Regions from separate parts of the Chryseobacterium sp. P1-3 genome, predicted to be linked through region 3. Evidence: riboswitches for the same ligand, from Rfam matches in the RefSeq annotation. Region 3 holds a riboswitch; each other region holds the start of a gene.
What was found. Region 3 has a riboswitch for S-adenosylmethionine ahead of HX13_RS15855 (TonB-dependent receptor plug domain-containing protein). Riboswitches for the same ligand answer to the same signal wherever they lie in the genome.

Region 1 (4,666 bases), on a different contig from region 3:
TTATGTTTATAAAATGTGAGAAGGTTTTCTGCCTGGATATAAATCCTGAATTTCTTAAGCCCGATTTTTTCAAAATAATCGGCAGGAAGAGTATATCCTAAACTCACATTTTTAAGCCTTGCATATGTTCCTGAGTATAAAAACCTCGAAGAAGTAGAAGTCCAGTTATTGGTAGTGGTACTTAAAGCGGGAACATCTGTGTAAGGATTGTCCGGAGTCCATCTGTTCAGCATTTCAACACTCCAGGCACGTCCTCCTGCACTTCCATTATGAAGCAGTGAAGTATAATCTGTGTCCAGAATCTTCCCCCCTATTTTAAAAGTAAGCAATGCTGAGAAATCAAAGTTTTTATAGATGATGTTCGTACTTACTCCTCCTGTTACTTTAGGTAATGCAGATCCTTGTAAGGTTCTTGTTGCTTTTGCATATTCAGATGTGGTTCCTTCAATAGTATTTCCGTTGGCATCCTGAGAAATCGTTTTCCATAAAGGCTTTCCATTACTTGGGTCCACCCCGGCCCATTCGGGAATATAGAAATCATAGACAGATCCACCTTCCTGCAGTAATTTGGTTCCCGTTACGATAGAACCTTTCGGAAGCCTGGTAACCTTATTACTCAGAGTACTCAGGTTAATATCCAGGTCCCACTGAAAATCATCTTTCTTAACGGGAGTTGTGAATAATGAAAATTCAAAACCTGTATTTTGTATGGTCCCAATATTGGCAGGAAAATCACTGATCCCCAATGACGGCGCAACCGGCATATTAAATAACAGATCCTGGCTTTGTCTTTTAAAATATTCAATATTTCCTTTAATCCTGTTTTTAAGAATTCCAAACTCCAGTCCGACATTCAAATTTAAGTTGGTTTCCCACTTCACATTAGCTGTAGCTGCTTTTTCTAAAACAGTTCCTGCTTCACCCAGGTTATTATAAAACCTGTACAATTCCTGGTAAGCATAATAAAGAGGTGAGCCATTAGGGCGTAACAACTTATCGTTACCCTGTCCTCCATAGCTTGCACGGAGTGTTAGTTGATTAAATACATTCAGGTTTTTAATCAGCTCTTCATTTGAAATTTTCCATGAACCTCCTACAGACCAGAATTTCCCCCATCTGTTATCCGGAGAAAATCTTGAAGATCCGTCCGCCCTTCCTGAAAAGGATAAGAAATACGTATTATTAAAATCATATTCCACCTTTCCCAGGAAACTCAGGAGGCTTACCTTATCACTATTCCCGCTGAAGCTTCCCAATAAAGCAGCTCCATCTGGCTCATAATAATAAGGCAGGGAGAACTGAGTTCTGCTACCGGAAATTGTCTGATAATCATATTTATAAAATTCCTGCCCTCCTAAAACATTAAAATGATGCTTACCCCATTTCTTATCAAAAGTTAAAATATTACTGGTAGTATATGACAACGTCCTGCTGTTGGATTTCGTTACAGAACCGTTTGTTTCACTTCCTTGTCCGATAAGCGGATTAGAATAATAATGTCCGTTGTAATTAACCAGATCAACGGAAAAACTTGATCTGAACTTCAGCTCCGGCAGGAAGGTAAAATCCAGAAACCCTTTTCCTGAAAAGTTGTCTTCTTTATTTTCATTCTTATCAAGAGGCAAGGTAGCAGCAGCATTTTGATTCTGAAGAGCACTTGTAGGCCTGTACTTTCCAAAATCATAAATTCTGTTTCCTGCAGCATCCAACACATACGATCCATCAGGATTTCTTTCATAATAAGGATAGAAAGAAGGGATTACCCTTGCCGCCTGGATGATGTTACTGGATTTTGAATCTGATGAAGGTGGAGCTTGCTGAATGCTATTGGTATAGCTCAAATTCACCCCTACATTCAACCATTTTTTAACTTCTGAGTTGAGTTTTAATCTGGTATTATATCTCTTAAACCCGGATTCAATCGCCATTCCTTTATCATCCAGATACCCCAGTGAAAAGAAATAGTTACTTTTTTCGCTTCCGCCACTAATATCAAGATCCACCTGATTCCTGGAAGCTACTCTTTGCAAAATATCCCGCCAGTCGTCATTCCATAAAGCTTTTGCGCCGGGCAACAATTTTCCGTCTGTACCTACAGGTTTAGGATAACCGGCCCCGTAAGGATTAATAGAAAGCCCTGCACCTGAAACTATATTATCAGTGGCCATTTGTGCAGCCTGCTGTGCTGATACTTTACCTGATTGATAGCCGTTCCTCATCGCTTCCCAGTAAAGTTCAAAATACTGATCCGTACTTACCTGTTGATAATCTTTCACTGCTCTGCCGGAGAATCCCTGGCTGATATTAAAATTCACCCTGGCCTCGCCTTTTTTACCGGATTTCGTGGTAATGATAATAATCCCGTTGGCTCCTCTTGAACCATACAAGGCACTTGCTGTAGCATCTTTCAATACACTGATGGATTCAATATCATTGGGGCTGATGGCGTTTAGGTTTCCGTCAAAAGGAATTCCATCTACTACGTAAAGAGGATCACTGGAGGCACTGATGGAGCCAATCCCCCTGATCCGGATTGTAGATGTGGCTCCGGGTTGTCCGGAAGAACTTGTTGTCTGGATTCCCGGTACCTGGCCTTCCAACGCTTTGGTGATATTGGTGACGGGCCTGTTGTTGATTTTATCACTGGAAATAGTTGCTACAGAACCTGTATAGCTTGTTCTTTTTGCTTTTCCATAAGCAACTACTACAACTTCATCAATCTCCTTTTCATGAAGAGTATCTTTTTTAGGTCCCGAACTCTGTCCATTAATCCCGGTAACTCCTAAAAAAAATACCGCCGCTGATGGGATCCAAATTGTATAATTAATTAATTTTTCTCTAATCATAATCAATTTTATTTACCATATATAAAATTTTTGCCCTTTGCAGAATAATCAGCAAAGGGCATCGAAATATACGATAAACCAAATGCTTATTTTCCCTTTAAAAGGCTGAATGTAACACCTTACATAACGCAGGTTGTTAAGACTTCACAGGGTCAGTTCCCTCCATCTTTCTTTATAAGCCGATCGAAATATAGTTGCAAAGCTATAAATATTTAGTCCACAAAACAAGTAGACTTATTGTTTTTCATGTTAAATTTTTAAAAATTAACTTAATTTTATAACAAACACCACTAAAATAAGCAGTTACGAAATTTACAATTTTAGCAAATATGACAAATATCATTATAGATTACTCAAAATCACAAAGAGAAAAAAAAAAATGACACCTGAGTGCCATTTATCGGATATAATTATTTAAATAATTGAAAAGTATTGTCCTACAGCTTCATTGATCGTTGATTAATGCAAATAACATCCTATCTGGTGTAATCAACTGCGATACTGAATATATTACAGAACATCCTCGCATTAGAGCTTTCCGAACAACCCGCTCCTTCATTGTAAAATTTATCAGTAGATTCATAATTATAAAATAAATTAACATCAGTATAGACCAGTAAATTATCATCCAGAGTTGCAGCCGCTTTACCGGCACTGTCTTTCATAAATACCCTGGCAGTAGCAGGATATTGTGTGATCCGTCCCATATAGCGGTTGGTTTGTAGCCTGGTATTTTCAGGAAGGTTACCAAATATCCCGGTATTTGGCCCCTGTGAGCCTGTCGTATAAAAGGAACCCGGTCTTTGACTGTTAATATATTGTGCTGTATATCCTAAATTCAGCTTATTGATAGGAGTAAGACTTTGGTGTTCTGCGTCAATAATAAAAAACTTTTTCTTTTCCTGGATTTTTTGCCTCAGAACAGCAATAGCCTGGTCAGAAAAGTAGCTGGTGTATACATAACCAATCCAGATAATGTCCGCATTATCTATTGCCTGAGCCAATTCAGCAGGAGTGGCAGTCCGTATATTGATTGTATTAAAAATAAAGTTGGAAATTACCACCCTTCCATTGGGTCCGAAATTACTGGGATTGTTAAGCTTAGATCTGGCTACAGATGAATATCTCCCATGAGAATCTGTGGATAAAGTCCCGTTCCAGGCGTCAGGAATGATCGAAAGTATTTTCACTACCCTTTCGGACGGCAGGTTCGTTACTGTAACAGCGAAAGTACAGCTTTCATTGCCCGCCGGCGTAACAATAGAGTATGTGTAGGTTCCTGCCTGTAGCAGAGTCCCTTCAGCAGAAAGGGTAACATATTGTTCCCCCGTATTTTCAAAATACCCTTCTGCGTTAAAACTAATTCCATTGACTGTATCAGTATTAATTTTATACTTACCAGGCTTACTCACTGTCACCTTAATCCTTACGGAACCTACAGCGGGCGAACCTGCATAAAAATTTCCATTGACAACAGGTTCACAATTGATAGTATACACTGCTGCATTGCCCTGACATAGGTTTATCCATTCTACACTATTCCAGAATTCCAGGCAATTCACCGTTTTATTATAGATCACCATACCCTCTGCCTCTATGTTAGGGGTATCCGGGGAAAGAAGGGAGTCCCTTTGGGAAGTTGTCAGGCGTGGTGGAAGAAACCCTTTATCATTAGAAAAAACATCCAGCGCCGATTTAGGATGTGGATTAGCAATATTTATCCCTACTTGTGCATGTAAGAATAAAAAAGAAGCCAGGAAAGCTACTAAGCTTAATAGTTTTTGTTTGTTCATCATCTTAATGTTTAAATTATTGTTATA
Region 2 (4,666 bases), on a different contig from region 3:
TGTCAATTTACCAATGTAGCAGTCTAACAATATAACAATGAGATTCTTCATTTTGCCCAGAACGGTAATAACCATCATTGGTACACTGTTATATTGCCAGATTTTTACATTAGTTTTTATTTTGTTTCACTTACTCTCAAAATATCTCCGAATACGCCTCTTGCTGTTACCTGTGCTCCCGCTCCGGCTCCCATAATCACGATAGGATTTTCTCCATAGCTTTCTGTATAAATCTCAAAAATGGAGTCTGAACCTTTTAGCTGTCCCAATGCTGAAGTTGCCGGAACAGAAATCAGCTGCACATCCAGTTCTCCTTTGTCTTTCTGCAAGTCTCCATGTAAATCACCAACATACCTCAATACATGGCCGGGCTCTTGATTTTCTTTGATCTTCTGATATTCTTCATCCAGTTCTCCAAGTCTCGAAAGAAATTCTGATTTTGAAACGGAAAGTAAGTTTTCCGGAACAAGGTTTTGAATATGGATATCTTCAAACTCATTGATCAGGTCCAGTTCTCTTGCTAAAATCAATAATTTTCTGGCTACGTCGTTTCCGGACAGATCTTCTCTTGGATCCGGTTCGGTGTAGCCTTTTTCCAGAGCTTCGTTAATGATGGTTGAGAATTTATCATCTCTCAAAGAGAAATTATTAAAAACATAACTTAGTGTTCCTGAAAATACTCCTTTGATCCTTGTGATATTTTCTCCTGAAAGGTGCAATAATTTAATCGTATCAATTAATGGCAAACCAGCTCCAACATTAGTCTCGTACAAATAACGTCTGTTATTTTTGTTCAACGTATATCTTAGTTTACGGTATTCTTCAATAGGAAGTGTATTGAAAATTTTATTGGAAGAAACCAGGTCGAAACCATTTTCCGCCAATGCATGATAATTTTTAACAAAGTCCTTGCTTGCCGTGTTATCTACAACAATGAGATTTTCCAACTGATTTTCTTTTGAGAAACTGATCAGCTCTTCAATATTGGAAGGTTTTTCTGCCGCCAGCACCTCATCATTCCATTGGGTATCAAACCCTTTTTTATTGAAAGCTATTTTCTTTGAATTGGCTACAGCCACTACCTTAAGGTCTATATTTTTACGTTTTTTAATTTCATCCGAAGATTCCAGCACCTGTTCTATGAGTGTTTTTCCAACGTTTCCATGTCCAATGATTGCCAGATGAACAGTTTTCGGTTTTTTGAAAATTTCGGATTCTATAATATTTTTAGTTTTCTCATCCTGCGATGATGTAACAACGATATTTACTCTATTTTCACCGGCCACTTGATTTAAAAGCAACGGAAAAACGTTATTTCTGGCCAGTTCGGCAAATACTTTATTGAAGTCTTCTGCTACAAAACCAATAACAGAAACATTATTAATACTATATATCTGGGATACTTTACCTGATTTTCTTTCTTCTTCAAATTCATCAATAAGGCACGTTACAGCTTTCTCTGCATCATTTTCATGTACTAATATGGAAATTCCGTTTTCTATGGCCTGCTGAGAAATTACGCCTACACTGATGCGCGCCAGGGTCAGCGCTTTAAAAATTCGTCCGTCAATTCCAATTTCGCCTAAAAAATCTTCTCCTTCAAATTTGATGATTGATCTGTTCTTCAAAAAATTTTATTTCGTTAGCATTTTTCATTACTATAAAATGTTTTTTATGATATTGTTTAATTGTTGATATTCCATTAGGAAGGCATCATGCCCATGTACAGATTGGATCTCGTGATAAGAAATATTCTTTTTTTTTCCTTTTTAGATTTTCAAAACACATCCGTATTTCAGAAGCGGGAAAGAATAGATCGGTATCAACGGAGATCATGTGCATTCGTGCTTGTATTTTCTCCAATGCTGATTCATCAGTATTAATATTCATCAGTAAATGATTCATCAGTTTATAGGCTTTTAAACTAAATCTTTCGTTTAAAGCATTACCATGATAAATAAGCCAGTCTTCTGATTCTAACCTTTCTTTTTCCTGATTGTATTTATTTTGAAATCTGTCGTTAAGTGATTGTGGAGTTCTGTAACACAACATGGCATGAATTCTTGCTTTTTGTAATGGCTCATCTTTATCATTCAATAAAAATTTCTGAACCAGACATTGTGCATGGAGCCAGTCGTGGGTTCTGTGATCGCAGGCTATGGGAATAAAAATTTCGGCCAGTTCGGGTTGCTTGGCAAGCATCTCCCAGGCAATTCCTCCTCCTAAGGAGCCTCCAATAATGGCATACACGTTTTTGATATGCAGTGCTTCCAGCCCTTTCAGAAATATACCGGCGATATCTGAAGGAGTGAAATCTTCATAATTTTCAATTAAAAAATGATCGTAACCGTTTCCGGGAATATTAAAACACAGAACAGTGTATTTTTGGGTATCTATCACCTGATTTTCTCCGATCAATTGCTTCCACCATCCTTTTTCTCCTGAAACATTGGAATTTCCGGTAAGGGCATGGTTAATCAAAATAATGGGGGCAGTAAACAGGTCTTTCCCGAAAAGCTCATAACTCAACGGGATATTATATTCCTTATTGGAATTGGTTTGATACGAAAGATTAATATAGTTTAGTTCTGTTTTCAATTCTATTATTTTAATACAATTGAAAATGCCACAGGAAATGGCTGAAAGAACTTCAGTAAGTTATCTGTCCAAAATAGTTTTGGTAGAACGTAGCACCTTCTTTGCTTTCACAAAGGGTTGCTAAGGTTTCATAGGGTCTAATCCCTCAACCTTTCTTGATAACATTTTCAATATTTGAATGAACGAATGGTGCAAAGGTAATTCTTTTCTTTGAATTTCAAAAAAAAAATAATTTAATATTTAAAAAATGCCTTAAATACAAGTATTCCAAGTGCATATTAATAATTCTTCAGATGAAAAGAATTGGAATTATTTTCCAAAAAAACTAACTTCGTATGGAAAATGATGATATATGACTGCCGAAAAAGAAAGATTACAAGATACCAATTGGAAAAACTGGGGACCTTATGTAAGCAACCGGCAATGGGGAAATGTACGGGAAGATTATAGTCCCAACGGAAATGCCTGGAATTATACCAATCATAATAATGCGGAAAGCTATGCATACCGGTGGGGAGAAGAAGGTATTGCCGGAATTTCTGATACAAAACAACTTTTATGTTTTGCCTTTTCATTCTGGAATAAGAAAGACAAAATGGTCAAAGAACGTTTCTTTGGATTGAGCAATCCCCAGGGTAACCATGGGGAGGATATCAAAGAAATTTTTTATTACCTGGATAATACACCTACGCATAGCTATATGAAAATGGTGTATAAATACCCTATCAATGCATTTCCTTATGATGATCTCCTTACTGAAAACGGAAGACGCAGTAAAAAGGAACCTGAATATGAACTATTCGATACGGGAATTTTTGATAATAATGAATATTTTGACATTTTCATTGAGTATTGTAAGGCCGATCATAATGACATTCTGGCCAGGGTTACAGTTTACAACAGAAGCCAATCTGATGCTCCCATTGTTATGGCTCCTACAGCCTGGTTCAGGAATAACTGGAAATGGGGTTACAACACTTATAAAGCAGAAATGAATGCTTCTCACGACGGATGTATCAATGTTAATCATGACAGTATTTCAATCAAAAAGATCTATTCCCGAAATTTGAATGCACAAAGTGTATTTTGTGATAATGAAACCAATACTCCAAAACTATATGGTGCCCCTAAAACAGAAAACACCTATTATAAAGATGGAATCAATGATTTTATTATTCATCAGGGCAATACGATAAATCCTGAGAAAAGAGGTACCAAAGCTGCTTTTCTGATTGATGAAATGATTGGTGCAGGACAGTCCGGAACATTCGATTTCAGGTTTTGCCCTGACGGAGTTGACGAGCCTTTTAAAGATTTTGATGAAATTTTCAACACCAGAATTGCCGAAGCGGAAGAGTTTTACAGTGAGATTCAAAATGAAACCACTGATGAAGATGAAAAGAACGTTCAGAGACAAGCTTTTGCAGGTCTTCTCTGGAATAAGCAATTCTATCATTATAATATTGGAAAGTGGCTGAAAGGTGATCCTAATTTTGAAGCCCCCCGAAACTTCAACGAATATGTAAGAAATACAGAGTGGAACCATCTTCACAATAAGGATATTATATCTATGCCTGATAAGTGGGAATATCCCTGGTACGCAACCTGGGATCTCGCCTTTCATTGTGTTCCTTTTTCCATTATTGATGCTGAGTTTGCAAAAGGACAGCTTTTACTTCTTACCAAAGAATGGTATATGCATCCCAACGGACAGCTTCCTGCCTATGAATGGAATATGAGTGATGTAAATCCTCCTGTACATGCCTGGTCATGTTTCCGGGTTTTTAAAATAGATGAAAAGAATAATGGAAATCCTGATCTGCTATTTCTTGAAAAGGTCTTCCAAAAACTTCTTTTAAATTTCACCTGGTGGGTGAACAGGAAGGACAAGAACGGTAAGAATATTTTTGGTGGCGGTTTCCTTGGCCTCGATAATATCGGAGCTTTTGACAGAAATATGGTTTTAAAGGACGGGCAACACCTCGAACAGGCAGACGGTACCAGCTGGATGGCTATGTATGCCCTCAATATGATGAGGATTGCCATGGAACTTGCCCAGTATTACCAG
Region 3 (4,666 bases):
ATACAGAATAATCCCCACCGCTATTATTCCTAATCCTATCATACTCTCTTTGGGGTTATGGATAAAGGTGAAATAAAGGATATAAACACTGAACAGCAAAAAAACAGTCGGAAAAATATAAAAAACATTGGATTTGAATATTGTACGGTCTTCCTTTTTAAGGAAATATACCGTGGAAATTGCCAGGCTTGCAAATAATTGAAGAATAAAAGCGGTATACACAAAGATTTCTTTAAAGCTTCCTGTCAGAATAATAATGGCAGCAATTACAGCGTGGGCAAAGATTGCCCTCACCGGAATTCCTTTTTTATTTCCCTTAGAAAGCGGTTTCCATATGTGTGTATCTCTGGCAAAGGCCTGAGTCAGTCTCGATCCCACCCATAAATAACCGCTGATGGTGGCTATCAGCTGTAATGCAATAAAAATATTTACTATTTTCCCAAAACTGATCCCCAGCATATTAATGGCAGCTTCTCCCATGACATCCTCTTTTCCTGCCAGCTGGGTTACCGGAGCATGTTTCAGCATAATGTAATTAACCAGCAAATAACTCAACGTTACAAAAACAGTTCCTATAATCAGTGATTTGGGAAGGTTTTTTTGAACCTCCTTTATTTCTCCGGCAATATAGGAGGCCGAGTTCCAGCCGGTATAGGAGTAAGTCACAAAAACCAGAGAGGTGGCAAAAGCAGGAAGCATAATCTCCTTCTGCCAGCTATTACTGAAATTCAGGCTGTTCCCTATTTGCGGAGATCCTGAAAGACCAACTCCTACTATAACCAGTATGATAATAAAGGCTATTTTAATAAAAGTGAAAAAGTTATGAAAACGGCTCGACGTTTTTTAAGCTGAATGATAAAGTAGTGGCAACCAGAAAAATGGCCATCATTGCAAAACCGTTTCCAAAAGTATAATCAAATACAGAGAGATATTTAGACATGGCCAATGCGGCTAACGCAACAGGGGAAGAGAATCCGATAATCAAAGAAATCCAGCTTATAAGATAACCAAATAAAGGATGATATGTTTCTTTAAGGTAAATAAAGTCGCCGCCATTCCCTTTAAAATGGGATCCCAATTCTGCATAGCAAAAGGCTCCGAACAAAGCCAGAATCCCACCTATTATCCATAACAGGAATATGCTGTAGGTATTGGTGATATCGGATAGCTGAAACCCCAGCGTGGTAAAAATCCCGGTTCCGATCATATTGGAAACTACAATGGCGGCGGCTGTTTTCCAGCCGATCTGATGTGAAGCTGTGCTCATCTGATAATTAAAAATTAAAATTTAGTCTTCCAAAGAAATAGCTTCCCAGAGTCCCCATCTGAACCGGCGCATATTTGAACACTCCATAATATGAGTTTTCATATATCTGGCGATCTGAAAAGACATCAAATACATTATTAGCTCCAATGGTAAAGTTGATGTTTTTTGTAATATCATATCCCACACTAAGATCTGTCACGATTTTGGGTGAAAATTCCTGAACACCTCCAAACGGATAGCCGTCTCTTATGACTTTGCCAAAATAGGTATTTCTTACGAGAAAATTGAATTTTCCTATTCCATAGTTCAACCCTAAGGATGCTTTGGTTTTGGGTGACAAAGATTCTATAATATTGATCTGGTCCGGACCAAAGAATTCATTTTGGGGAGTTCCCAAGTTTTCCGGAAAATGGAAATCTGTAATTTTTGTCTCCGTATAGTTTCCTGCCAGATTAATGTTTAAGTTTCCACCTGCTAACTTCCAATCATAGGAGATAACCACGTCTACCCCTTGGGTTTCCGTATCAACCGCATTTGTGAAAAACCTTCCACTTTCTACGCCATAATCTGCCAGTCTGGGATCTGTAATATTACTGGTAATCACAATTCTGTCTTTGACTTTAATCCAATATCCGTCTATTGTAATGAACAGTCTGTTTAATGGTTTCAGGGTAAATCCTGCACTGGCATTGACTGATGTTTCCTGTTTTAGTTTATCAAATCCTAAAATCCTGGCTGCATCACTGTCATTCCTGAAAATTCCTTTCGTCACAATTCCTGCCCCGGAAGTCGAGATATCTGCATAAGAGTTGTTAAAATACTGCTGCTGAAGAGAAGGCGCCCTGAAGCCGGTTCCTACGGCCGCTCTTACTGCATAATCCGGAACAAATTCATATCGTACAGCCAATTTTCCGTTCAGGGTATTGCCAAAGTCGGAATAATTTTCAAATCGTGCTGCCACATCAATATTAAGCTTTTTATCCAGATCATATGATACATCAGCATATACAGCCGTGGAATGTCTGTCTTTTTTCAAGGCATTCTGAGGTGAGAATCCTATAAAAGACTGGGAGCCACCTGCTCCTATTACAGTTGATCCCTGAGTTGCAATATTTCCATTGATATCGTACTGGGTGTAAGATGCTTCGTCCCCTTCTTTGATCTGGTATTGTTCAAACCTGAATTCACCACCAAATGCAATATTAAACCTGTTCAGACTTTTAGAAACATCCAGGTTAACCGTATTTTGCAGAAAACTATGTGCTCCTGCATAAAAACGGGTTGGGGATTTTGCTCCCAGTGAAGCATTATTGGTATTGCTTACGTTATAATTAAAGGTATTGCTGCCAAAGGTATTGCTAAGATCAATCAACCAATTATTGATTGTATATTTTGCACCTACTGCATAAGAAACATCATACACATGGGATCCGAGGGTTGCCTGGAAGCCGTTTGGATAGATTGAAGAAACCACATTGAATGTTTCACTGGGAAGTCTTCTGAAACCAAAACCTTTTCCTTCTTTGATACTGAACCCTCCGAAGGAATAAAGTTTAAAGTTTTCATTAAAAGGATATTCTGAATTAAAAAAAAGCTGTCCCTGCCTGATCTGGGCATCTCCGATCTGAAAATTGAAATCATCGCGGGTTAACCCTCTTTTTCTTATTTCCTCATCATCTGCTGCTCTGGCTGCATCCGGATCATCTGCAAACGGGTATGCAAAATTATCTCCGAAAATATCCAGATCATGATTTTGAGTTCTTGTTGTTTTCCCTCTGTGGCTTACCTGTAATGACAGATTGATATAGCCGTCTTTTTTTCCTAAAGAGGCGCCATAATTTGCTCCTGCCTGATAGGTATCCCCATCATTTCTACCGCTGAGCCCATAAGTAATGCTCGCTGTAGCGCCTTGATTCTTTTTAAGAATAATATTGATAACCCCCGCAATAGCATCTGAACCATATTGTGCTGCGGCACCGTCTCTTAAGACTTCTATCCTGTCTATGGCGATCACCGGAACCGTGCTCAGATCTGTTCCTACGGAACCGTTCCCTACGGTATTCTGGTAATTCACTAAAGAAGTCGTATGCCTTCTTTTTCCATTAACCAGTACCAGCACCTGGTCAGGCCCCATTCCCCTTAAGGTAACAGGATCAATATGTTCCGTCCCGTCCGATGCCGACTGCCTTACAGAATTGAATGATGGAATTACATAATTCAGAAGATCCTGAACAGTAACCTGGGGAGAGGCCTTCTGTATTTTTTCAATATTGATGACATCTACCGGAACGGGTGTTTCCAATTTTGTTCTTTTGGCATTCCTGTTTCCGACAATAATAATATCCTCGATTTGTTTTCCTTTTTCCTGTTCCTGGGCTGTAACGATAATAGTTCCCAACAGTAACACTGCTATACTTAATTTTTTTCATTTGTTCTTGCAATTAAAAAATATTCCTGCGGTTCGACCCCGCAGATATACAAGACATCAAGAAATGGAATTCACATCAGAATATTGACTTCACTTATCTTCCCCTCGGGTTGGAATTAGCACCTTTACACTTCTGGAATCATGTCGGTTGCTAAGGTTTCATTGGGCCAAATCCCTCCACCTTTCTTGATAAATCTACTGCAAAAGTAGACTATTTTTTCTAATATGCAAAAGGTAAATGTGCAGGTGTGCTCATTTACCTTTTATTTTTATATAATGCTGATTTCTGTTTATCTTATGATCATTTTCTGAATGGCTATCCCTGTATCCGACTTCAGATGAATAAAATAGGTCCCGGCCGGATAATGGACTTTCAATTCATGGGTTCCGCTTTCATTCAATAATTTAAAAGATCCGATTCTCTTTCCGTTCATATCAGAAATGGTTATTTCACCATTTCTGGCTTTGCTGTAAATGAGTTTTGCAACACCACTTTTTTACCGGATTATCTGCTATTTGAAGAGATAATTTGTGGGATGCGTTTATATCATCGGTTGACAGAGCTCCTGCATAATTTCCGAAGATCCTGAATTCACCCGGAAGTAATGCTATCGGAGCGGTGGTTGAGGCAATATTCAAAACCGAATTATCCATAAGGTTCTGCCATTGACCTGTATACGGAAAATATGGAACTACATTTTGCCCGGAAGTTGTAAAGTTAGCCAGAACCACTACATTTTTCATTCCATTGATGGTATTGTCATAAAGGTATATTCTTGTAATGAGGCCATCAGGATCATTCGCCAGGTTATTTGATTCTATACTGTATGTTTTTGTTGTAAAGATCCCGTTGGTATTTCTGAGATTAATGATTTTTGCCCAGGTGTCATATACCGCCTTTCTGTTCATATCTGTATCATACCCTAAAGCAAAAGCAACAGGTTTTTCATCGGTTCTGCATCCAGTACTGA

Region 1: linked by a shared signal. The riboswitch ahead of HX13_RS07220 (SusC/RagA family TonB-linked outer membrane protein) and the one ahead of HX13_RS15855 (TonB-dependent receptor plug domain-containing protein) in region 3 are both predicted to bind S-adenosylmethionine.
Region 2: linked by a shared signal. The riboswitch ahead of HX13_RS26285 (alpha/beta fold hydrolase) and the one ahead of HX13_RS15855 (TonB-dependent receptor plug domain-containing protein) in region 3 are both predicted to bind S-adenosylmethionine.

What each region holds. Positions count from the first base shown of each region.
Region 1 is NZ_JPEQ01000005.1:71,611-76,276, reverse strand. Features, by position in the region: gene HX13_RS07220 (SusC/RagA family TonB-linked outer membrane protein) at 1-2,846, opposite strand, end outside; SAM riboswitch class I at 2,930-3,027, opposite strand; gene HX13_RS07215 (hypothetical protein) at 3,323-4,642, opposite strand.
Region 2 is NZ_JPEQ01000005.1:220,160-224,825, reverse strand. Features, by position in the region: gene HX13_RS26290 (ACT domain-containing protein) at 117-1,628, opposite strand; gene HX13_RS26285 (alpha/beta fold hydrolase) at 1,714-2,598, opposite strand; SAM riboswitch class I at 2,656-2,763, opposite strand; gene HX13_RS07970 (MGH1-like glycoside hydrolase domain-containing protein) at 2,951-4,666, shown strand, end outside.
Region 3 is NZ_JPEQ01000010.1:343,404-348,069, reverse strand. Features, by position in the region: gene HX13_RS15860 (APC family permease) at 1-783, opposite strand, end outside; gene HX13_RS25660 (amino acid permease) at 821-1,267, opposite strand; gene HX13_RS15855 (TonB-dependent receptor plug domain-containing protein) at 1,275-3,674, opposite strand; SAM riboswitch class I at 3,787-3,891, opposite strand; gene HX13_RS24580 (T9SS type A sorting domain-containing protein) at 3,986-4,129, opposite strand; gene HX13_RS15850 (alpha-amylase family glycosyl hydrolase) at 4,146-4,666, opposite strand, start outside.